DNA from 3 places in the Planococcus sp. TJ-307 genome. Region 2 is predicted to be linked to each of the others. Evidence: a T-box and tRNA genes for the amino acid it is inferred to sense, from the RefSeq annotation. Region 2 holds a T-box; the other regions hold tRNA genes.

Region 1 (7,707 bases), 620 kb from region 2:
ATGAACTGTCTGGAAGAGGTTTGTGGAGCATGTTCGATGATCATCAACGGCAAAGCGCGTCAATCGTGTACTGCTTTGGTGGATCAATTGGAACAGCCGATCCGTCTTCAGCCGATGAAGACATTCCCTGTTGTCCGTGACCTTGTCATTGACCGCAGCCGGATGTTCGATTCGTTGAAGAAAGTTAAAGCTTGGGTGCCAATCGATGGCACGCATGACCTTGGGGATGGACCGCGTATGCCTGAGCGCAAGCGCCAGTGGGCTTACGAGCTATCTAAATGTATGACGTGCGGCGTATGCCTTGAAGCATGCCCGAATGTTAACGATAAATCCGATTTCATCGGAGCTGCCCCACTTTCACAAGTTCGTTTGATGAACGCTCATCCAACGGGTGCCATGAACCGCGATGCTCGTTTGAACGCGATCATGGGTGAAGGCGGACTAGCAAGCTGCGGGAACTCACAAAACTGTGTTGAAGCTTGTCCAAAAGGAATTCCTTTGACAACGTCGATCGCAGCGTTGAACCGCGACACGACTGTTCAAATGTTCCGCAACTTCTTCGGAAGCGACAGAATGGTTGACTAGTATCTACACAAAACCCCGCTGCGGCGGGGTTTTTTATTTTGGCCAAGTATAAAAATGCCTGCTTATAGACAAAAATTTTGATATACTAAGAAAATGAAATAGATAACTTGAGTTTTCCATACCCAGTCAATAACTTAGGAGGCTACCTATGAAAGCAAATTACATTGAGGATTTTGAAGAGTGGAAACAGGATTTTTTCTTTTCGGCTCCGGTTCAAGTTCGTTTTTCCGAAACGGATATGTTTGGCCATGTGAACAATACTGTGCCGATAACTTACTTTGAATTTGCCCGGATCGAATTTTTAAAAGAGCTGGGATTAATGCAGCGCTGGTTGGAAGCTGGCAACGAGCTGTTTCCGGTCGTAGCCGATATGCAAGTGGATTTTGTCCAACAAGTTTTTTTCGATGAAAAACTAGCTGTTCAAGTCAAAATTGCGCGCATCGGCACATCCTCTGTTGATATTCATTACTGGACGGTCAATGAAAAAGGGGAAACCTGCTTTACCGGCAGAGGGGCGATGGTCCAAATTTCAAAGAAGACTGGAAAAGGGCATCCTTGGACAGAGCGGGACATTGAGCTGCTCGGATCAAACCAATTGGCAACTGCAAAAAATTAAGGGTTTTCTTGCTATATCAATAAAAAACCTTCACTATAGGAATAAGATAGGCTTTCAAGGAGTGATATCCAGTAATGAATGATGACAAACAAGGCATCAGCCATGATTTAGAACGAATCGCCTTTATGGAAAAGGAATTGCGCTATATTTCCGGGATCATTAAGCAAAAAGGCCGGGAAATTTTAAATTCCTATACGATTACGCCGCCTCAATTCATTGCGCTGCAATGGCTGTTTGAGCACGGAGACATGACCATCGGCGATTTGTCGAACAAAATGTTTTTGGCGTTCAGCACCACAACCGATTTGGTTGATCGCATGGAGAAAAATGAGCTGGTCGTACGCATCCGTGAAGAACAGGATCGGCGAGTTGTGCGAATTAAATTATTAAAAGAAGGCGAACGTGTTATTGAAGAAGTGATCCAAAAGCGCCAGGAATACTTAGAAACGGTATTAGCAGATTTTACCTTAGACGAGGCAGAACAATTTGCTGCTTTGCTTGAGAAATTGCACAAAAACATGAAATAGGATAGAGGCGATGACGTTGAATGCGCCAATCGGAGTAATTGATTCAGGAGTCGGTGGACTTACCGTCGCAAAAGAAATAATGAAACTATTGCCGAACGAGCAAATTTACTATATCGGTGATAATGCCAGATGCCCTTATGGCCCGCGCCCGCTTTCAGAAGTTCGGACCTACACATGGCAAATGGCCAATGCATTGATGAAAAAAAATATTAAAATGCTGGTCATCGCCTGCAATACCGCAACCGCCGCCGCACTGTACTCGCTGCAAAAAAACCTGCCAATCCCTGTGATTGGCGTTATTTTCCCAGGAGCGCGTGCTGCAATTAAATCTTCAACAACGAAAAAGATCGCTGTTTTAGGTACGTTAGGAACGGTAGAAAGCGGAGCATACGAAAAAGCAATCCTGTCACTGGTGTCATCGGCCAATGTGGTGCAGCTGGCATGCCCTCGATTTGTCCCTTTAGTAGAAAGTGATGAGTACGAAGGAGAGTTTGCCCATCGCATTGTTCAGGATACCTTGGCATCAATTGCTTACGAAGAGTTCGATACCGCAATTTTAGGCTGCACACATTATCCTCTGCTCCAAGACTTTATTGAAGAAGTGCTTGGGGATACGGTACATGTGCTGTCATCGGCAGAAGAAACGGCAAAAGATGTCGAGCGTTACTTAAGCTATAAAAAACAGTTTGCTAACTGGAAACAGCCACCGGTGCATCACTTCTATACAACGGGGTCTACGCAAATATTCGGCTCAATTATCCACAAGTGGCTCGGAATCAATGAGCCCATTATCCACTCGATACGTTTCCATAAAACCTGACGGCTGCCAGCCATCAGGTTTTTGTCGTTATCTGCGAAATATGGTAAGCTATTTGAGCATATACGAGGAGGATTTTTATGACACGCATAGATAATAGACAAACGAATGAACTGCGTCCGGTAACAGTGGACGTTGATTACTTGATTCATCCAGAAGGCTCGGTATTGATTACTGTGGGACAAACCAAAGTCATCTGCACCGCGACCATTGAAGACAAAGTTCCGGGATTCTTGCGCGGCCAGGGCAAAGGCTGGATTACGGCAGAATATTCCATGCTTCCGCGTGCTACCAACAGCCGAAACCGCCGCGAAGCGTCAGCCGGCAAAATCGGCGGGCGCACAATGGAAATCCAACGTCTGATTGGCCGTGCTTTGCGTGCTGTGGTGGACCTTGAGAAGCTTGGAGAACGTACGCTTTGGATCGATTGCGACGTTATTCAGGCAGATGGCGGCACTCGTACGGCATCGATCACAGGTGCCTTTATCGCCATGACAATGGCAATCGGCAAATTGGATCTTCCGGCATTTCCAGTAACAGATTTCCTGGCAGCAACAAGTGTTGGGGTTACCGCAGAAAACGGTTCGATTCTTGACTTGAACTACGTGGAAGATTCAAGTGCGGAAGTGGACATGAATCTCGTTATGACAGGCGCTGGCCATTTTGTCGAGCTGCAGGGAACGGGAGAAGAATCAACGTTCACTCGAGTTCAGCTTAACGAATTACTGGACCTTGGAGAAGCAGGCATCAGCCAATTAATCTCCATGCAGCGCGACGCACTGGGCGAACTGGCGGAACGCATTGGCGAAAAGGCGCCCGCAGAATTATGAGAAAGATTGTAATCGCGACTCAAAACAAAGGCAAAGCCAAAGATTTCGAAACCATGCTGTCTCCGCTTGGCTACCAAGTGTTGACTCTGCGTGATGTGGCACAGGACATGGACGTGGAAGAAACAGGTGTGACGTTTGAAGAGAACGCCATCCTGAAAGCCGAAGCAGTTTCACAAGCACTCGGCATCCCAGTTATCTCAGATGATAGCGGATTGGAAATTGATGCTTTGAACGGCGAACCCGGCGTCTACTCAGCACGCTATGCGGGGGGCGCTAAGAGCGATCAGGCGAATATCGACAAAGTGCTTGAGAAATTAGCCGGTGTACCGGAAAACGAACGCACAGCCCGTTTTAGATGCGTCTTGGCTGTCGCTGCTCCAGGGCAGCAGACCGAAACCTTCTCAGGCTCATGTGAAGGCATCATTTTGTCAGAACAGCGGGGCGATAATGGTTTCGGCTACGATCCAGTGTTCTTTGTGCCTGGTTTGGACAAAGCAATGGCTGAATTGCAGCCGCATGAAAAAGCCGAAATCTCTCACCGGGGCAACGCCTTGCGCAAGCTCAATGAGAATATGCCAACGTGGCTGAACGAAGAAAAATAAACGCCATTAATTAATTCTAATGTTTTTTTAAAATAGCATTGACTTTTCTTCAAATCATTTCTATAATTAAAATTGTCTTTCGTAAGAAAAGCGAAGTTGCCCGCAACAGCAGGTGCCACCGTCTGGACTCTAAGAAAGCTTTGGTCTCAGTAGCTCAGCTGGATAGAGCAACGCCCTTCTAAGGCGTCGGTCGGGGGTTCGAATCCCTCCTGGGACATTATAGGAATGTACATAATTTGCAAAGAAACCTCCTCTTCGTTCCTTGAACGGCAGGGAGGTTTCTTTGTGTTAATCACTAAACCCTGAAACCATTCCTCCCGCAGCACGTACTATATAACTAAGGAGGCGTTTTTTTTGCCGACATGCAAAACGTGTGGAGCCGAATGGACCTGGAAAGAATCAATCAAGGCATCTTGGAAGTTCAGTGGAGCGATGAACTGCCCGCATTGCCATAGTCATCAGTACGCAACCCCCAGATCACGGAAGCGTATGACGCTCATCAACTGGCTGGTATTATTGCCGTTGCCGTTTGCCGCAATCTTTGATTTATCTTTGGTTTATTCGATTAGCATGATACTAATGCTCTTTGCTGTAGCCTTGTCCCTAATACCTAAGATGATGGAGCTGAGCAACGACCAGAAACCTTTGTGGTAAATGCCGGTCATGCACTTCGCGATAAGGTTTTTATTTTTTGGCAAAAGGGAATATACTATGATTACGAGACACAAAATGAGGTGGTAGGATGCGGAAGAAATACCGGGAGTTAAAGCGTATGGGGAATGTGATCGTCTTTCCGACGACCGTGAACCGTCTGCTCTCCGAAGGCATGACTTTTTTAAAAGAAGAAAAGTACGAAGATGCCCGGGACAACCTGTACCAAGTACTGACATATGAACCTGAACATGCAGCCGCTTTAGGAGGCTATACCTATTGCCTTTACGAGCTCGGTGAATTTGAAGAGGCTCTGGAAGTGTGCAGAGAGTTGTTGAAGATTGGCCCGATTCATTACTTGGAGACGATGGAGTTATACATAAGCATTTTAATGCAAGTTCGTGAATTTGAAGAAGCGGAAAAAATGATTGAACTGTTGATAGAAGAAAAAGTTTTGCCGGAAGAGCGGCTTGAGCAGTTTCAACAATTGCGTGACCTCAACGAACGAATTGCCGCCAACGCTTCGGAGAAAGTAGATGCCTCGCTTTATGCCATCGATGTGTTTTTGGCGTTACATCCTTCAGAGCAAGAGCAGCTGATTTTGGATTTGCCGACAACTTCGTATCAAGCGCTCAAAAAAAAGTTGCTGGCGATTATCGAACATCCAGAAGCTGATCTACTAACAAAAACATACATACTGTTTATGCTCTATCAAGAAAAAATTGAAGCAGAAGTGTCTCTGCAAAAGTTTCACTACAAGGGTACATTCACCATCAATAACCTCCCAGATCCTATAAACAACAGCCGGATACGGAAGGTTACAGCCATAATGGAAGAAGAACTGGCAAAAGACCCAACCCGCCTGGAGCTGGTGAAAGAACTGTTTGAACGCCATATCTATCTATTGTATCCGTTCGCATGGGACGAGTACGAAGAAGTGGAAGTCGCGCAGGCCTACATGGATTACACAGAAGGCTTGTTCAGCGGAATGACGTCATTTGATGAAGATGAAAAGCTGCTGGAGCTGATTCAGCAGGCAGAACTGTGGTTTGAAATGCGGAATGGGTAGAAATAGTTGAACCTGACACTATCTGTGCTATAATATTGAAGTTGTCAAAATTCGTATAAAACGTAAAATGACTTTTTAGAAAATGTTTGGAGGGCTTATATAATGTCAGCAAAATGGGAAAAACAAGAAGGTAACACAGGAATTCTTACAATTGAAGTTCCTGCAGAAGAAGTAAACGCCGGTCTTGATAAAGCGTTTAAGAAAGTTGTTAAAGAAATCAACGTACCAGGATTCCGTAAAGGGAAAATGCCGCGTCAAATGTTCGAAAAACGTTTTGGTGTAGAATCACTTTACCAGGATGCTTTGGACTTTATCTTGCCAGACGCTTACGCGAATGCAGTTGAAGAAGCAGGAATCAACCCGGTTGACCGTCCTGAAATCGACATCGAAACAATCGAAAAAAACCAGCCGCTTGTGTTTACAGCGAAAGTGATTGTAAAGCCTGAAGTTGAGCTTGGCGAATACAAAGGCCTTGAAGCTGCAAAACCAGATACAGAAGTATCTGATGAAGACATCGAAAACCAGTTGAAAGAAAACCAAGAGCGTTTGGCTGAGTTGACTGTTAAAGAAGACGAAGCAATCGTTGAAGGCGATACAGCTGTTATCGATTTCGAAGGATTTGTAGATGGAGAAGCGTTTGAAGGCGGACAAGGAAATGATTATTCCCTTGAAATCGGTTCAAACTCGTTCATTCCAGGATTCGAAGAGCAATTGGTAGGCGTAAAATCTGGAGAAGAAAAAGACGTTGAAGTCACTTTCCCAGAAGAATACCACGCTGCTGAACTTGCAGGCAAAGCTGCAACATTCAAAGTGAAAGTAAGCGAAGTGAAAGGCAAAGAACTTCCAGAACTAAACGACGAGTTGGCGAAAGAAATCGACCCTGAAGTTGAAAGCTTGGATGCTCTTCGCACAAAAATGAAAGACAGCCTGATTGCTGAAAAGAAATCTGCTGCTGATGCAACACTGCGTGACGAGTTAGTTCAAAAAGCTGCTGAAAACGCAACAATCGACATTCCTCATGCCATGATCCATACAGAAATGGACCGTATGATGAGCGATTTCGAACAACGTTTGACTCAGCAAGGCATGAACCTTGAATTGTACTTCCAATTCTCTGGCCAGGACGAAGCTGCACTTCGCGAGCAAATGCACGGCGATGCTGAAACACGCGTACGCGTTTCATTGACGCTTGAAGCAATTGCTGAAGCTGAAAACATGCAAGTGACTTCAGAAGACATCGACAAAGAGCTTGAAAAAATGGCTGGTCAATTCAACATGGACATTGAACAGATCAAAACAGCTCTAGGTGGAACTGAAATGCTTGAAAACGATATCCGTATGCAGAACACAGTTGAGTTCCTAGTGGACAACGCTAAAATTTCTGAATAACACACATAAGCAACATATAAGTAATAGGCGAAACAAGGTGCGGAGACGCACCTTGTTTTCCACTACATAGAACACTGCTTGTACATGTCCACTGCTGAACAATTAGCAGTGAATCTAATTAGTTGCTAGAATTACGATAATCTTGTAAGATAATGGCTTGAATAGGGGTGAATACATTGTTCAAATTCAATGACGAAAAAGAGCATTTAAAATGCTCATTCTGTGGCAAACCACAAGAGCAGGTTCGTAAACTGGTTGCAGGACCAGGTGTTTATATTTGTGACGAATGTATTGAGCTTTGTACGGAAATCGTAGAAGAAGAGCTTGGTACGGATGAAGAAGTAGAATTTAAAGAAGTGCCTAAGCCAAAAGAAATTCTGGACATCCTGAACGGCTATGTTATCGGTCAGGAAAAAGCGAAGAAATCTCTGGCTGTCGCGGTATACAATCACTATAAACGCGTCAACTCCAACAGCAAAATTGACGATGTAGAGTTGTCGAAATCCAATATTGTTTTGATCGGACCAACAGGAAGCGGGAAAACATTGCTCGCACAAACTTTGGCTCGCATTCTGAATGTGCCGTTTGCGATTGCAGATGCTACATCTTTAACGGAAGCCG
Region 2 (7,707 bases):
AAAAATGCTTTGGCAATGCTGAGCAGTACAAGAACTGAATAGATCCCCAATAAATTAGGCATAAACGGAATCAACGCAATGAAACCTGCACGCAAAATAAAGGTTGCCAAGACAATTTTTTTCTTGCTTCGGTAGTCAATAAAACTGCCCGTCCAAAACTTCATCACAATATTGGTCAAAGGGCTGACCACCCACAGTCCCGCTACAGCCGCTGCAGATCCCGTCATTTGGTAGACAATGAGGTTGATGGCGATGAGGTAGACAAAGTCACCGATACCGGCAACGCCCAATGACCCAAGCAGAATGGCCGGCGTTTTCCATTCTTTTATCTTTTGCTTCACCCTCACTCCTCCTTTGGATAGAAACTGCAATGCCTATGCAACCGTTTATTTCTTGATGCATCCATAAAGTGATTTTTCTGATAGATAACTAGTATATCATTTTTATATTCCATAATAAGTAATTTCTAAGAGAGCACTCTCCTTTAGTTGTGCTATAAATTTTCTTTCGTTCGTTTGTTTTCGGGTTTTTTCAGCCAGTGGCGAAGTCCTTTTCCAGCTAACGGTTCATCGCTATACCGAGGAATGACATGAAAATGGCTGTGTTTGACCGATTGATTGGACGCATCTCCCACGTTCCAGCCTAGCGTAAAACCATCTGGAGCAAACTTCGCCTCCAAGTATTCCTTGGCTAGATGCAGCAAGTCATATGTGTCGCTCCATTCCTCTTTTGTCAAATCAAATGTCGTGACACGGTGCAGCTTCGGCACAATCACCCCACTGCCTTCCAGCACCTCCTGCTCGTTGTCATGCTGTAGAAAAAAGCAGGTTTGGTTTTCAAATACGATCTGTTGGTTATGATCTTTGTTGGGATTGCAAAATGGACAATCGGTTTTGTAAGACATGTTTTTCCGCCTTCCTCTCCTCTACATTTTTTCAGGCGCTTTTATGCCGAGCAGCCTCAATCCTTCTTTTAAAACGATGGTGACAGCTTGAACCAATGCCAGCCTCTCCTCTAGTTCTTCGTCGGCATTCAGGATTTTCACATGTGCATAGTACGCATTAAATTCCTGAGACAATAAAATCAGGTATTTAGCCAGCTGCGACGGCTCTGTGTTCTCAAAGCTTTTGGCAATGACCTTTGGAAATGCCAACAAAAGCTTGATGATGGGCCAGCTATCGGAATCTCTTAGTCCAGTCGGTTTCAATAGATCCAGATCATAAGATGATTTCATTAATATGGAGCAGGCTCTTGCATGGGTATACTGGACATAAGGTCCGGTTGCCCCTTCAAACTTCAGCATGTCGGTCAGCGAAAACTCAATATTGTTTTGGCGTTCGTTTTTTAAATCATGGAAGAGGATTGCTCCAACGCCAACCATTTTCGCAACCGCTGTTTTATCCGGCAATGCCGCATTTTTTTCTTCAATATTTTGTTCCGCAAGCTTGATAGCGTCTCCAATCACTTGCTCGAGCAGCACAATCCCGCCTTTTCTGGTCGACATCTTCTTGCCGTCTTTTAAAATAAAACCAAACGAGACATGCTTCATCTCTTGCTGCCACTCAAACCCCAGTTTTTCCAGCACCAACGACAATTGCTGAAAATGCAAGGTCTGTTCTTGTCCTACAACATAAAGCGATTGATCGAACTGATAGTTTCGTTTTCTGAATAATGCTGCGGCTAAATCACGTGTGCCATATAGAGTGGCACCGTCGCTTTTTCTGATGAGAAATGGCGGCAAGCTATAGTCACTCAAATCGACCACCTCCGCACCATTGGACTGAACCAGCAATTGTTTTGCTCGAAGCAGCTCCACCACTTCATCCATTTTATCGTTGTAAAAAGCCTCTCCCTCATTGGAATCAAAATCAATGTCCAGCAGCTGATAGATTTTATTGAACTCCTGTAGTGATTCATCCCGAAACCATGTCCATAGTTTTTGAGCTTCTTCGTTTCCATTTTCGAGTTTTTTAAACCACAGCCTGGCTTCACTTTCCAGTTCTGGACTGTTTCCAACTTCCTCATGGAATTTCACATAAAGCTTCAGGAGCTCACTGATGGGCGCATCCCTAACTTCCTGCTCACTTCCCCACAACTTGTAAGCCGTAATCAGTTTGCCGAATTGAGTTCCCCAATCTCCCAGGTGATTGATCCGAACCGCTTTATAGCCGCATTTTTCTGAGAGAAGTGCCAGCGAATTGCCAATCACCGTTGAACGCAGATGGCCCATTGAAAACGGCTTGGCGATATTAGGCGAAGAGAAATCCAAAGTTACGGTCTTTGACTGACCCATCACTGAAGAGCCGTAGTCCGACTGGATGTGCAATATATTTTTTAATACCTCTCCGCTAACAAAAGATTTATGGTAAAAACAATTTACATACGGTCCCTCTGCCACAACTCGTTCAAACAGTGGGTTGGAAATTCTTGCGGCCAGCTGTTCGGCGATTGAATCGGGCGACTTTCTCATACTTTTTGCCAATGTAAAACAAGGAAAAGCCAAGTCTCCCTGCTTGTCGAACTTTGGCTGTTCCATCAAATTCATGATTTCATCGAATTTAACCCCTCCATCTAACGCCAAAGCAATTTCCTCAGCATAGGTTTTTACTAATTCCATATTTACATCCCCCTTTTTTAAATAAAACAAAAAAGCCCGCCTCTGCATAATTAAATACAGAGACGGGCTTTCCCGCGGTACCACTCTTTTTGTTCAAGATTACTTGAACCGGCTCAAAATTGATAACGGGATTTCCCGGCAATACCCTACTAATTAGGTTCAGGCAGCTTCTCAGAAGTGCGCTTCGTCGCAACAAACACAATCAGGCTTCCACTATCCCTGAATCGCTGGCGTGTTAATTTGCGATTACTCTCTTCATCATCGAATGTGCATATTTTTCAGTTATCATAGCGCACCAAAAAAATTAAGTCAACCACGATTTACATAATTAGAATTTTTTTCCTTATTATCCTTAAAAAAAGACAGGAGCATTTCCAAATCTTCGGGGTAATCATGCTGCATTGCCAACAACTCATCATAGGTTTTCCAGGCAACTTCGGTGATTTCTTCATCTGGGTCTGCATAAGCAAGTTGTCCATCCGTCATCCGGCAAAGAAAATAATAAGTGGTTACCTTATAATGGCCGATATGGACGTTCTTGGTGTAAACAGACTTTTCGACTTCAACCGTGAACCCTGTTTCTTCCCAAACCTCTCTTGCACATGCCTGTTCAGGGCTCTCGCCTTTTTCAATTTCGCCTGATGGCACACTCCACCCTTTAGTTTCTTTTTCTTTCACCATCAGCATTTTATTTTTCACCATCACAATGCCAGCTGCTCCATTCCATATAATTCTTTCGTTAGCCACTTAACAAATTCCCTTCCGACTGAATTTTTTCAGCAATCTTTTTTGGAATAATATTTATGGAATCCAATTCGTCAAAATCCACCCATAACGGCAAATACGTCCCCCTGTTTCGATCAGGATCTATGTATTCTTCTCCACTGCCTGAACCAAAATTCCCGCCCCTTATTTCTGCCAGAAAAAAGTACTGGATGCCGTTGAAATTGATGCGATCAATACAACGAAGAACCTTGACTTCCAGTCCAAGTTCTTCCATTGCTTCTCGTTCAGCTGCCTTCTCCGGGGTTTCTCCTGGTTCTACTCCACCACCTGGGAAAACGTAATACGTGCTTCCATTTCTCACACGTTTGATCAGCGCTACTTTATTATTTTGAATAAGGATAATTGCTCCGCGTTCTCTCATTAAAATACCTGCTTTCATGGCTGTTCTCCAGTTGGACTTAGCGCAAGAAACTAACTGGCTGAAGAGCATTAGCAAATTTACTATTTATTATTCTCTCTATTTTCAATGATTTTCATCGATACCAATCCCATCAAGCCAGCAATGGCGATGCTGTACATAATTGTTTTTTGAGTTTCGCCCCATGTAGTTGCTAAGGATATAAGGAGCAAGATCAATAACAAACCATAACTCACATAACTTTGCATTTTCTTGAATTCCTTTCTTTCTGCTGTCACGTAATCAGTCTTTTCTTCCCTCTCAGGAAACTCCAGATGGTTCCGATTAGGAAACAACATGCCACTGCCAACATAAATGTCAGTGGATTGAAAAACGGGTGTTTGGAAAAGACGTTAAATAAAGCGAATTGTTGTGAATTGCTGTAGGCATCCTTTGCAGCAACGATATAATTGCGATATTCGTGAGCTCTGCTAAAGGTAATCCATAAAACGGCTAAAATAAAGCTAGTGCTGATCAGAAGGCCAAGTAACTTTCCCTTTTGGCTTAGCCATTTGTCGGCAGCACGCATCGACAACTCGATTGTTCCATACAAAAAATAAAGAATAAACGGCATTCCAACCGCCAAAATAAAGAAGGCAGGATTGCCGTTGCTGCCGCGAAAGTCATCATCCCTTACAGGTTCAGTCATATAATTCATTCCATAGAACGCTGCAATGGTCATTAATACAGAAACGACATACAAGAAAATGAGTATTTTATGCACCAAGCACATCACCCGCTCTGATTTTAATTGTTATCTGGTTATATTCTCCATTTGTTCAATAATTCCTTTCCATATTTCTGCCGTTAATCTTTCCCAAAGAAAAAAAGCTTATCGCTAAGCTTCTTTTCTCACACTATACATGAGTTGAATTGTTTCTTTATTTTGGGGTACGATCAATATTTGCTCTGCTTCAAGCGATTTTTTGGAAGCAATAAACAAGAAGGCGGCCGGAACAAATGTAAAAAGAGAAAAAACACCGGCCATTGCAAGAAACCCAGCAGCTACAGAAGTATGATTTTCAACTGTAAAAAAACCGATTAAACTAAGGAATAGCGCAATTAGGAGCATGAAGAATGGATAGATCAGAACCTCTTTCGCAAATTTGACAGCATGATCCGCGAATTCTTCAGCTGAAAGGGTGGCTTCTCCTCTGCTCAAATCCTGCTGCACTTTTGAGTCGTGCTGAAACACCTCAATTAAGATACCTTGAACCAAATGATTTTTTTCAAGTGAGTTCGAAAAATGTCCAAAACTTGCTGCACATATACTCAGCAGCACAATAGACAACAATATGTATTTCCTGACCGACTGCATTTTTTTCGAATCGATAGCGAAACCTCCCAGACTTTATTTAAGTATGCATTTAAACCCATGTTAAACTGAATGGCCACTTAAATAATCCGCCTTGGGATGGCTTCGCACTAAGACTTAAGATGTATAAGAATTTATGTATTGGTTTAGCCCATGGCATGCGCAGAATAACCACTCCACTAATTGAGCAAGGCTACAAATCATTCGGCGTCGACCTGCATCCTGCCCTACAAGCTAAAAATGAAACAAGCAGGAGGTATACAAACAAAGAAGACACTCAAACTGAGTGCCTTCTTTTACGTTCTCCTATTCTAACCAGCTGTCCAAAAACTCGCTTTGGTCTCCTTCAAAATAGTCTTCGAAAAATGCTTTAAATGCTTCTGTATCCACTTGCTCGAACTGAAATTCTTCGTAGTAAGCCGAAAGGAATTCAAGTGCTGCTCCTTCTTCATCCAACAGGTCGAAATACTCCTTCAGCAGCATTGGCACCTTTCCGTAAATGGTGGAGTAGTATGACTCGTCTTCAAATCGGTCAAGCGGCAAATTAACATAGGTTTCCGGCAGATAGTAATCCTGGGCTGTGGAGGCACTCCAGAATCCGTACTCCTCATCATCATAATAGTCGCTGAGAAAAAGCGAACTGCTGAATTCCGTTATCCCTTCATCCAGCCACGCTTCATTGTACGGATCGTTCGTCACAATAAAATAAAACCATTGATGAGCAATTTCGTGCACCAGGACCGACTCTTGAGATGCTTCATCTGCAGCCACTTCAATAATATTTGGGTATTCCATATAGCCATCGTTGCCGATGATGTCCAGTTCGCCAAATGGGTTGTCGCCAATCTTTTCTTCAAAATAGACATAAGCATCCACAGCCAGTTCAGACGTTTCTTGCAGCATATTCGCTGAGCGCGGGGTAAATACACGCAAATTTGTATTGTTGGCTGATACCGTTTCAAATTCCCATTCGTCCGGATTCATAATGGCTAAATAAAAATCTTTAATGTTTTCCCCTGTAACAACCCCGTCCGCAGCCGCTTCAATAGAGCCATCTTCAGCTGAACTCGCGACCAAGTAATCCTTGGGCAAGTCATAGCTCACGGTAAAATCTCCGTAGTCGGTATCGTAAGACTCACCGGTTGGATCGTAATCTTTAATATCCCAGCCCTCTTGATAGTGGCCGAGCATTGGGTACCAATGCGCCAAGTAATAATTATCGTCTACTTGAGACAAGCGCATGCCATTTTGCGGCAGCACCATTGAGTACTCAATGGTTACATTCGCTTTTGACGCTGTTTTCAAATCTGCTGCCAGTTCAACCATCAACTCATTGTTATCCAAATTAAATTCAGCCACTTGACCATCGACACTTACAGAGGAAATATCAATTTCCAAATCTTCGTCTTCATAAAAAGGCGTTGCCTCTGAATTCATGGCGTTTGGCACCAAATAAAATCCGATTTCTGACCAAGCGTCCGAAGAATCGTTCGTTACATCAACTGAAGCTGCCACTTGAAATTCATCTGCCTCGTTCAACTCAATCCCAATATCATAAACTGCATTTGTGACATTTTGAATCCGCTCGGCTTCCTGCTGACCACATTCACCGCAAAAAACAGTGTTCTTCAAAATTAAGAAAACAATTGCACCTATAACAGCTGCCAGCACCCCCAACCACATGTTCCGTTTCATCTTGCATCTCCCGTTCCCTTACTTTTTTTAATACCTTTCGTCCATTACTCTTCAATTTTAGCATTTGTTTTTGGTGCTGGCTTGGAGTTTTTGACAACAAATAAAAGAGCAGATACAAACTCTGCTCTTTGCTCAATGATACAATTCTTTGATCTATTAGATACTTTAGAGACATTTGTTATCTCTAATACAACCGAAAAAATAAATATTTTACTTTATTGCTAGCATTTTTGTGCAATCAATACATAAATATTTTCGGTTGGAAAGAATTTTTCTATTAGGCGCATTCCTGCATCAGTTATTTCCTGTTCCATTCCAGCTCGTGAAATTCTCGGCGCTCTATGGCTTGAACTATTTTTTGGCTCCAATTCGGTGACGACTAAATGACCACCTGGTTTTAGTACATCTTTGATTTTCTTTATCGTTTTGGCCAATGGATAGATTTCATGCAGCACCAATGAAGCAACAACTATATCGATGGAATCAGCTGGTAATGGCAGTTCTCCGTCGCCTCCCATAATCGGAACAACATTGGAAAGATTTTCGCTGTTTGCTTTCTCGCGAATCATTTCCAGCATGCTCGGATCGATGTCGAGTGCATATACTGGACCAGCCACTCTTTTTGCTGCGGGTATGGCCAGATAACCCGTACCTGCACCAAAATCTAATAGATGATCAGTTGTTTTTAATGGAATCATATTCAGCAGTGCTTCCGGTGAGAACTCTGCTCTTCTTTTAGCACTTTCCAGGTAAGATACTTTGCCGTGCTGGTGAGCTGCACCGTGTGTTTTATCGTGTTCATTGAGCATGTGCATTTCTCCTCTTCTGCTTTTAAATAGTGGATTTCAGCTTGCCGTTATAAACGATTCTTCCAACAGTTCTCCGTTAACGCCAATT
Region 3 (7,707 bases), on a different contig from region 2:
TTGCTTTCGGTTGTACGGGTGGCCAACATCGATCTGTGACACTGGCTGAATATTACGGTAAGCTGCTGGCTGAGAACAATAAAGTCATCGTGACGCACAGGGATGTCAAAATAAGAAAGGAATGAGTGCATGGAACGCAACCAGCACCTGAAACGCATTGTTATTTTGGGCGGAGGTACCGGACTTTCCACACTCTTGCGTGGATTGAAGTTATATCCGTTGGACTTGACTGCAATCGTCACCGTGGCAGACGACGGCGGAAGTTCGGGCCGCTTAAGAAATGATTTGGATATTCCGCCTCCGGGAGATATCCGAAATGTACTAGCTGCATTATCGGATACAGAACCTTTGGTTGCAGAAATGTTCCAATACCGTTTTAAGCAATCCTTGGATCTCGATGGGCATTCCCTTGGGAATTTAATGCTTGCTGCTTTGACAGACATTACAGGGGATTTTTCCCATGCTGTCCGTGAAATGAGCCGGGTACTAAGCGTCAATGGAACCGTATTGCCGGCAGCCAATCAAATTGTCACCCTGAATGCTGAACTGGAAGACGGCACCATCATCAAAGGGGAATCCAAAATTCCAGCCTATCTCCAGCCGATTAAACGGGTGTTTATAGAACCTCATGACGTAAAAACCTTGCCTGCAACAATAGCGGCGATTGAAAGTGCAGACGTTATTGTAGTGGGTCCAGGTTCCTTATATACCAGCATTTTACCTAACCTATTAGTGAAAGATATAAAAAAAGCAGTAGTGGCTGCCAACGCAAAGAAAATTTACATTTGCAACTTAATGACACAGGCAGGCGAAACGTATAAATATACCGCTTCAGACCATGTTCAGGCGATTTACGATCATGTCGGTGAAAATTTTCTCGATGCGATTCTGCTCGATAGAGTCCAAATGCCACCGATTGTAGCCGAACGCTACAAAAAAGAGCTGGCATCCCCGGTTGAATACGATGAAGAGCGATTAAAACAAATGGGTCTTGAAGTGTATAGAAAAGATATCGCCAATATTTTTGGAGAAATTGTCCGGCACGAGCCTTTGAAAGTAGCCGAATGGTTATTTGAATACGCGGGCGGCCGTGCTGGTGAAGATTCGAAGCATCTTTACTTTTAATGCTTTGAAAGGAGGAACGAATTTTGTCTTTTGCATCTGAAACAAAAAAAGAAATGACGCAAATCGAAGTGGATGATTGCTGTGGAAAAGCAGAGCTTTCCGCAATGATACGAATGAACGGCACCTTGTCATTTTCCAATCGGCAATTGAGCCTCGACATCCAAACCGAGAATGCAGCAATCGCCCGGCGTATTTACACGCTGTTGAAACGTTTTTACAAAGCGTATCCGGTGGAATTGCTTGTCCGGAAAAAAATGCGGTTAAAAAAGAACAACATCTACATTTGCCGAATCCGTGAAGGGGCCAAGCATGTACTGGAAGACTTGGAAATTCTGACGGAAGGTTTTCAATTTCAGCACCAGATCGTCCAAAGCCTCATCGAGAAAAACTGCTGCAAACGCTCTTATTTGCGAGGGGCTTTTTTAGCGGGCGGATCTGTCAACAATCCTGAAACCTCATCGTACCATCTAGAAATCTACTCTCTCTACAAAGATCATGCCGACTCTTTGGTCGACTTGATGAATGTTTTCCATTTAAACAGCAAAACTATTGAACGGAAAAAAGGCTTTGTCACTTATCTTAAAGAAGCAGAAAAAATTGCCGACTTCCTGAGCATTACTGGCGCGCATTCGGCTTTATTGAAATTTGAAGATGTCCGAATCATCCGAGACATGCGAAACAGTGTAAACCGTCTCGTCAACTGTGAAACCGCTAACTTGAATAAAACCATTGATGCAGCATTGCGGCAAGTTGAAAATATCCGCTTTATCGATAGTGCAATTGGAATCGACCAATTGCCTGAACGCTTGCGTGAAGTTGCCCGACTTCGGGTAGAGTATCAAGACGTGACGCTTAAAGAGTTGGGTGAAATGGTGTCGGGTGGATCGGTCAGCAAGTCAGGTGTCAATCACCGGCTGCGAAAAATTGATGAAATTGCAGCGTCACTGAGAAAGGGAGAAATGATCGGCCGCTAACTGCTGGCTGTTCTTTCATATATAAGAGAGTTAAGTTTCAGAGGAGGATGAGGATAAGCATGGTTGAAAAACAAGTAAAAGTGCTATTAAAAACAGGTCTTCAAGCAAGGCAAGCCGCGTTATTTGTTCAAGAAGCAAACCGGTACACTGCGGATGTCTATTTAGAGAAAGACCATAAAAAAGTAAATGCCAAAAGCATCATGGGCATCATGAGCCTGGCAATTGGTAAAGGAACAGAAGTGATAATTTCGGCAGATGGGTTGGATGAGGAAAAAGCAGTCCAATCTTTATCAGAAATTATTGAACAAGAATCGTAAAAAGAAAGCTTTTGTACCATAAAAAAACTCACAGCCCAAAGGCTGTGAGTTTTTGTTTTAAACGTCTTTTTTGTGGTTTTCAGGAAGCTTGCTACGTGTGATGACTTGGTCAATCAAGCCGTATTCAAGCGCGCGTTCAGCTGTCATGAAGTTATCACGGTCAGTGTCTTTAGAAATGACATCGATCGGCTGACCTGTGCGTTCAGAAAGAATTTGGTTCAACTTCTCGCGAAGGTGAAGAATGCGTTTCGCCGCAATTTCAATTTCAGTTGCTTGGCCTTGAGCACCGCCAAGAGGTTGGTGAATCATGACTTCGGCATTCGGAAGTGCCAGGCGTTTGCCTTTTGTTCCAGCTGCCAATAGGAACGCGCCCATTGAAGCGGCCATGCCGATGCAGATTGTTTGAACATCTGGACGGATAAACTGCATCGTGTCGTAAATCGCCATACCAGCTGTGATGCTGCCGCCTGGGCTGTTGATGTAAATCGAAATATCTTTATCTGGATCTTCTGCTTCAAGGAACAGGAGCTGTGCAACAATTGAGTTGGCAACATTATCATCAATACCGCTGCCTAGCATAATGACGCGGTCTTTCAACAAACGCGAATAAATATCATAAGCACGTTCGCCTCGGCTAGTTTGTTCAATTACTGTAGGAATTAAGTTCATGAAAAGTTCCTCCTCGATTAAGTGGTTTGCAAACAATGCTGAAAGTTCTCTCAGCTGTACTATTATCATACACATCATGGTCAATGAAGGTCAAATCTAACGAATCAAAAAAATAAGCTTGATTAACTTAAAAAGGTTTCGTATAATAGAAAAGTCGCTAATAGCGAAAACGCCCTCGTAGTGTAATGGATCACACGTAAGATTCCGGTTCTTGAGATGGAGGTTCGATTCCTTCCGAGGGCATCCTAAACATAATGCAGCCCCTTTGCCTTAACCGGCTAAAGGGGCTGTTTTTTTATTGCCAATTTAGTGGGCTAGGCAGTATAAGTTGAACGGAAAGATTTTTATGGATAAGCTGAATGAATAGCCTCAATTATATAGCGAGTGCTTGAAAACCTATCCTGTTTATAGAAAGAAGGCAAACCGATGTTTACATTATATACGCGTTCCAACTGCCCGCTTTGCGATGAAGCAAAGTTAATGATCGAACTTGTCAATGAAGATTTCCCCATAACCTATAAGGAAGTGGACATTGAAAGCGACGAGGCACTGCATGAGAAATACATGCTCATGATTCCGGTGCTGGAGAAAGACAACACGGTATTGTTATACGGCAATATTGGTTATGTAGAATTGTTGGAAGCGTTAGAACGTTAACGCTTCTTTTTATTTGCAATTAAAAGACGGATTAGGTAGAATGAGTTTAGTGGGACACAAAATTATTTAATGGGACAAAAAACGTCCAGCTAGAACGGAGTGAACACATGGATGCATTATCTGTCGCTCAGCGAAAACTGATGCCGGAAATGTCCGAACTCCTGAAAAAGCGATACCAGATTTTACAGACAATTTATTTAGAACAACCAATCGGCAGGCGAACCTTAAGTGAAGTTGCCGGTGCAACAGAGCGCGAGATCAGGAAAGAAACCGATTTGCTGCGCAAGCAGCAATTGATTGAAATGAAGACAGCAGGCATGACTATTACTTCGCAAGGACTGGAAGTGCTGGAGAACCTGAAAGATTTCGTTCGTGAAATGTCTGGATTGACAGATATGGAAGCAGAGCTGCAAAAAGTCTTAAACATCTCGAAAGTGGTTATTTTGCCACAGGACAGCGACGAGATTCCAGCAGTAAAATTCCATATTGGCAAAGAAGCAGCCCGTCTTCTGGAAATGATGTTTAGCCGTTATGAAAAAATCGCCGTCACTGGCGGCAGTACACTGGCGGCCATCTCAAAAGAACTGTCAATCGGCAAACCGAAGCGGGCGCTTCAATTTATTGCAGCCCGCGGCGGCTTAGGTGAAGATGTCTTGCATCAAGCCAATACGATTGCAGCCGCTTTTGCCGAAAAAACTGGCGGTTCGTTTAAAACTCTTTACTTGCCTGATCATTTAAGTGCTGAAGCTTTCGAAATGATGATGAAAGAGCCGTTGATCAAGGAAATGATGGACTTGTACGACCAAACAGATGTAGTGGTCCATGGCATAGGCAACGCAGAAGAAATGACGGTTCGCCGCCACTCTTCTCTGGAAGAAGCAGAAAAGATACGTTCAGGTGGAGCGGTAAGTGAGGCTTTCGGCTATTATTTCGATAAAGATGGAAAAATTGTTTATCGTATTCGCACAGCGGGCATTCAATGGGAACAGGTGCAAAAAGCTTCAACGATCTTAGCAGTTGCCGGTGGGAGTTCCAAAGCAAGAGCGATTTTATCTTATTTCAAAAACGCACCAAACCCGACAGTGTTGGTCACAGACGAGGGTGCCGCAAGAAAGATTATCGAATTGACTAAAAAATTGGAGGAATTGTAAATGACTTTAAAATTAGCAATTAACGGATTTGGACGTATTGGACGCATCGTATTTCGTGGGGCAATGGCAAACGAAGAAGTGGAAGTTGTCGCAGTAAACGACTTGACTGACGCTAAAATGCTTGCTCACTTACTAAAATACGATTCAATCCACGGAACATTGGATGCTGAAGTTTCAGCAGAAGGCGATAACATTGTGGTTAACGGCAAAACAATCCGTGTATTCTCTGAAAAAGACCCTTCAAACCTTCCATGGAAAGATCTTGGCGTAGACATCGTTGTTGAATCTACTGGATTCTTCACAGATAACGAATCTGCTTCAAAACACATCGAAGCTGGAGCTAAAAAAGTTATCGTTTCAGCACCAGGCAAAAGCGGCATGAAAACACTTGTTATGGGTGTTAACCATGAGTCGTACGACCCGAAAGAACACCATGTTATTTCAAACGCATCTTGTACAACAAACGGCTTAGCTGGAATTTCTAAAGTATTGAATGACCGTTTTGGCATCAAGCACGCTATGATGACAACGATTCACTCTTATACAAATGACCAGATTCTTTTGGATTCACCGCACAAAGATTACCGCCGTGCACGTGCAGCTGCAGAATCTATGATTCCAACAACAACTGGAGCAGCAGTAGCAGTATCACAAGTATTGCCTGAACTAGAAGGCAAAATTGACGGTATGGCAATCCGCGTACCAACTTCAAACGTATCTCTAATTGACTTGGTAGTAGACCTTGAGCAAAAAGTTACAGTTGAAGATGTTAACAATGCATTAAAAGATGCAACTGAAAACGAATTGAAAGGTTACTTGGAATACAGCGACCTTCCATTAGTTTCTAAAGACTATAACGGCAACTCTGCCTCTTCAACAGTTGACGGTTTGTCAACAATGGCACTTGGCGATAACATGGTTAAAGTTTTGGCTTGGTACGATAACGAGTCTGGCTACTCAGCACGTTGTATCGACCTTGCATTGCACATGTACAAAACAGGATTGTAATTCCAAAATCATAGCTTAATTACCAATGAACCCCTATAATAAAAGAGGGTAAAAGGGGCGGGGACATACCCCGTCCCTTATTTTTTTGAATACAAATAGGAGGTATTTTCATGCAGCAGAAAATGACCATGAAAGATTTGGATTTGAAAGGAAAACGCGTATTTTGCCGTGTTGATTTCAACGTGCCGATGGAAGATGGCAAAGTGACGGACGACACAAGAATCCGTGCAGCCGTGCCGACAATCGAATACTTGATCGAACAAGGCGCAAAAGTTATTTTGGCCAGCCATTTGGGTCGCCCTAAAGGTGAAGTCAACGAAGACATGAGACTCGCTGCGACAGGCGTCCGGTTAGGCGAATTGTTACATAAAGAAGTAAAGAGCCTGGATGAGTCGATTGGCGAGAATGTTGAAAACGAAATTTCAGCGATGCAAGAAGGCGACATTGTCTTACTTGAAAACGTCCGTTTCCATCCGGGAGAAGAAAAAAATGACGAAGAGCTGGCAAAAGCATTTGCCAATCTTGCCGATGTGTTCGTTAACGATGCGTTCGGTGCAGCTCACCGTGCACATGCTTCAACAGCCGGTATTGCCAGCCACTTGCCGTCCGTGTCAGGCTTATTGCTGGAAAAAGAGCTGGATGTATTGGGCAAAGCGTTGTCAGAACCTGATCGTCCGTTTACGGCAATTATCGGTGGAGCGAAAGTAAAAGATAAAATCGGTGTCATTGACCATTTATTGGATAAGGTTGATAACTTGCTGATTGGCGGCGGACTTTCCTATACCTTTATCAAAGCGCAAGGCTTTGAAATCGGGAATTCGCTGGTGGAAGATGACAAACTGGACTTGGCTAAATCATTCATTGAAAAAGCAGAGCAAAAAGGCGTAAAACTTTATTTGCCGGTTGATGCGATCGTCGCCAATGACTTTTCTAATGATGCAGAGAAGAAAAGTGTCAACATCCAGGAAATCCCGTCAGATTGGGAAGGATTGGATATCGGTCCTGAAACTGTGGAGTTGTATGCAGACGTTATTAAAAACTCGAAATTGATCATTTGGAACGGACCAATGGGCGTTTTTGAAATGCCTTCGTTTGAAAATGGTACAAAATCTGTTGCGCAAGCAATGGCTGAAACTGAAGGCTACACCGTAATTGGCGGCGGAGATTCTGCTGCGGCAGTTGAAAAATTCCATGTGGCCGATAAAATGGATCACATCTCTACAGGCGGCGGCGCTTCCTTAGAGTTCATGGAAGGCAAAGACTTGCCGGGTGTCAGTGCATTAACAGATAAATAAGACGATTACTTGAAAGGGAGTGCTTTTGTGAGAAAACCAATTATTGCAGGAAACTGGAAAATGTACAAAACAGCAACAGAGGCAAAACAATTTGTCGAAGAAGTAAATGGATTAGTGCCGGATGCTGAAAAATTGGATGCAGTCATTTGTGCTCCTGCGATCTTCCTAACACAGCTAGTTGCTTCTGCAGAAAACAGCCCGCTTCAAATCGGCGCACAAACAATGTCCGAAGAAGATGAAGGTGCATTTACTGGAGAAATCAGTCCTGTCCAATTGACAGACATTGGCGTGAAATACGTAATTATCGGCCATTCAGAGCGCCGCCAGTATTTCAATGAAACCGATGAGTCTGCAAACAAAAAAGTCAAAGCTGCTTTCAACCATGGTCTAGTGCCGATTCTTTGTGTCGGTGAAACACTTGAGCATCGCGAAAGTGGAGAAACCGGTTCGGTTGTTGAAGCACAAGTAGAAAAAGGCATTGCCGGTCTGAGTGAAGAACAAATTGCTCAAT

Evidence for each region. The T-box of region 2 lies ahead of argS (arginine--tRNA ligase). A T-box ahead of a tRNA ligase gene usually reads a tRNA of that ligase, here a tRNA-Arg.
Region 1: it has a tRNA-Arg gene. The T-box ahead of argS (arginine--tRNA ligase) is inferred to sense a tRNA for this amino acid. The anticodon was not compared.
Region 3: it has a tRNA-Arg gene. The T-box ahead of argS (arginine--tRNA ligase) is inferred to sense a tRNA for this amino acid. The anticodon was not compared.

What each region holds. Positions count from the first base shown of each region.
Region 1 is NZ_JBZDOJ010000002.1:861,057-868,763, reverse strand. Features, by position in the region: gene sdhB (succinate dehydrogenase iron-sulfur subunit) at 1-585, shown strand, start outside; gene AC4EHK_RS10685 (acyl-CoA thioesterase) at 734-1,201, shown strand; gene AC4EHK_RS10680 (MarR family winged helix-turn-helix transcriptional regulator) at 1,276-1,728, shown strand; gene racE (glutamate racemase) at 1,745-2,548, shown strand; gene rph (ribonuclease PH) at 2,626-3,375, shown strand; gene AC4EHK_RS10665 (XTP/dITP diphosphatase) at 3,372-3,977, shown strand; tRNA gene AC4EHK_RS10660 (tRNA-Arg) at 4,121-4,194, shown strand; gene AC4EHK_RS10655 (TIGR04104 family putative zinc finger protein) at 4,332-4,631, shown strand; gene AC4EHK_RS10650 (tetratricopeptide repeat protein) at 4,720-5,697, shown strand; gene tig (trigger factor) at 5,800-7,086, shown strand; gene clpX (ATP-dependent protease ATP-binding subunit ClpX) at 7,263-7,707, shown strand, end outside.
Region 2 is NZ_JBZDOJ010000002.1:237,577-245,283, reverse strand. Features, by position in the region: gene AC4EHK_RS07405 (MFS transporter) at 1-341, opposite strand, end outside; gene AC4EHK_RS07400 (HIT family protein) at 494-904, opposite strand; gene argS (arginine--tRNA ligase) at 926-2,617, opposite strand; T-box leader at 2,673-2,888, opposite strand; gene AC4EHK_RS07390 (NUDIX hydrolase) at 2,927-3,364, opposite strand; gene AC4EHK_RS07385 (NUDIX hydrolase) at 3,357-3,782, opposite strand; gene AC4EHK_RS07380 (hypothetical protein) at 3,845-4,039, opposite strand; gene AC4EHK_RS07375 (hypothetical protein) at 4,036-4,524, opposite strand; gene AC4EHK_RS07370 (hypothetical protein) at 4,639-5,091, opposite strand; gene AC4EHK_RS07365 (M1 family metallopeptidase) at 5,422-6,810, opposite strand; gene AC4EHK_RS07360 (class I SAM-dependent methyltransferase) at 7,032-7,619, opposite strand; gene AC4EHK_RS07355 (NAD(P)/FAD-dependent oxidoreductase) at 7,656-7,707, opposite strand, start outside.
Region 3 is NZ_JBZDOJ010000005.1:103,370-111,076, forward strand. Features, by position in the region: gene rapZ (RNase adapter RapZ) at 1-125, shown strand, start outside; gene AC4EHK_RS16510 (gluconeogenesis factor YvcK family protein) at 130-1,125, shown strand; gene whiA (DNA-binding protein WhiA) at 1,149-2,099, shown strand; gene AC4EHK_RS16520 (HPr family phosphocarrier protein) at 2,159-2,416, shown strand; gene clpP (ATP-dependent Clp endopeptidase proteolytic subunit ClpP) at 2,474-3,085, opposite strand; tRNA gene AC4EHK_RS16530 (tRNA-Arg) at 3,257-3,328, shown strand; gene AC4EHK_RS16535 (glutaredoxin family protein) at 3,512-3,742, shown strand; gene AC4EHK_RS16540 (sugar-binding transcriptional regulator) at 3,850-4,893, shown strand; gene gap (type I glyceraldehyde-3-phosphate dehydrogenase) at 4,894-5,901, shown strand; gene AC4EHK_RS16550 (phosphoglycerate kinase) at 6,012-7,196, shown strand; gene tpiA (triose-phosphate isomerase) at 7,224-7,707, shown strand, end outside.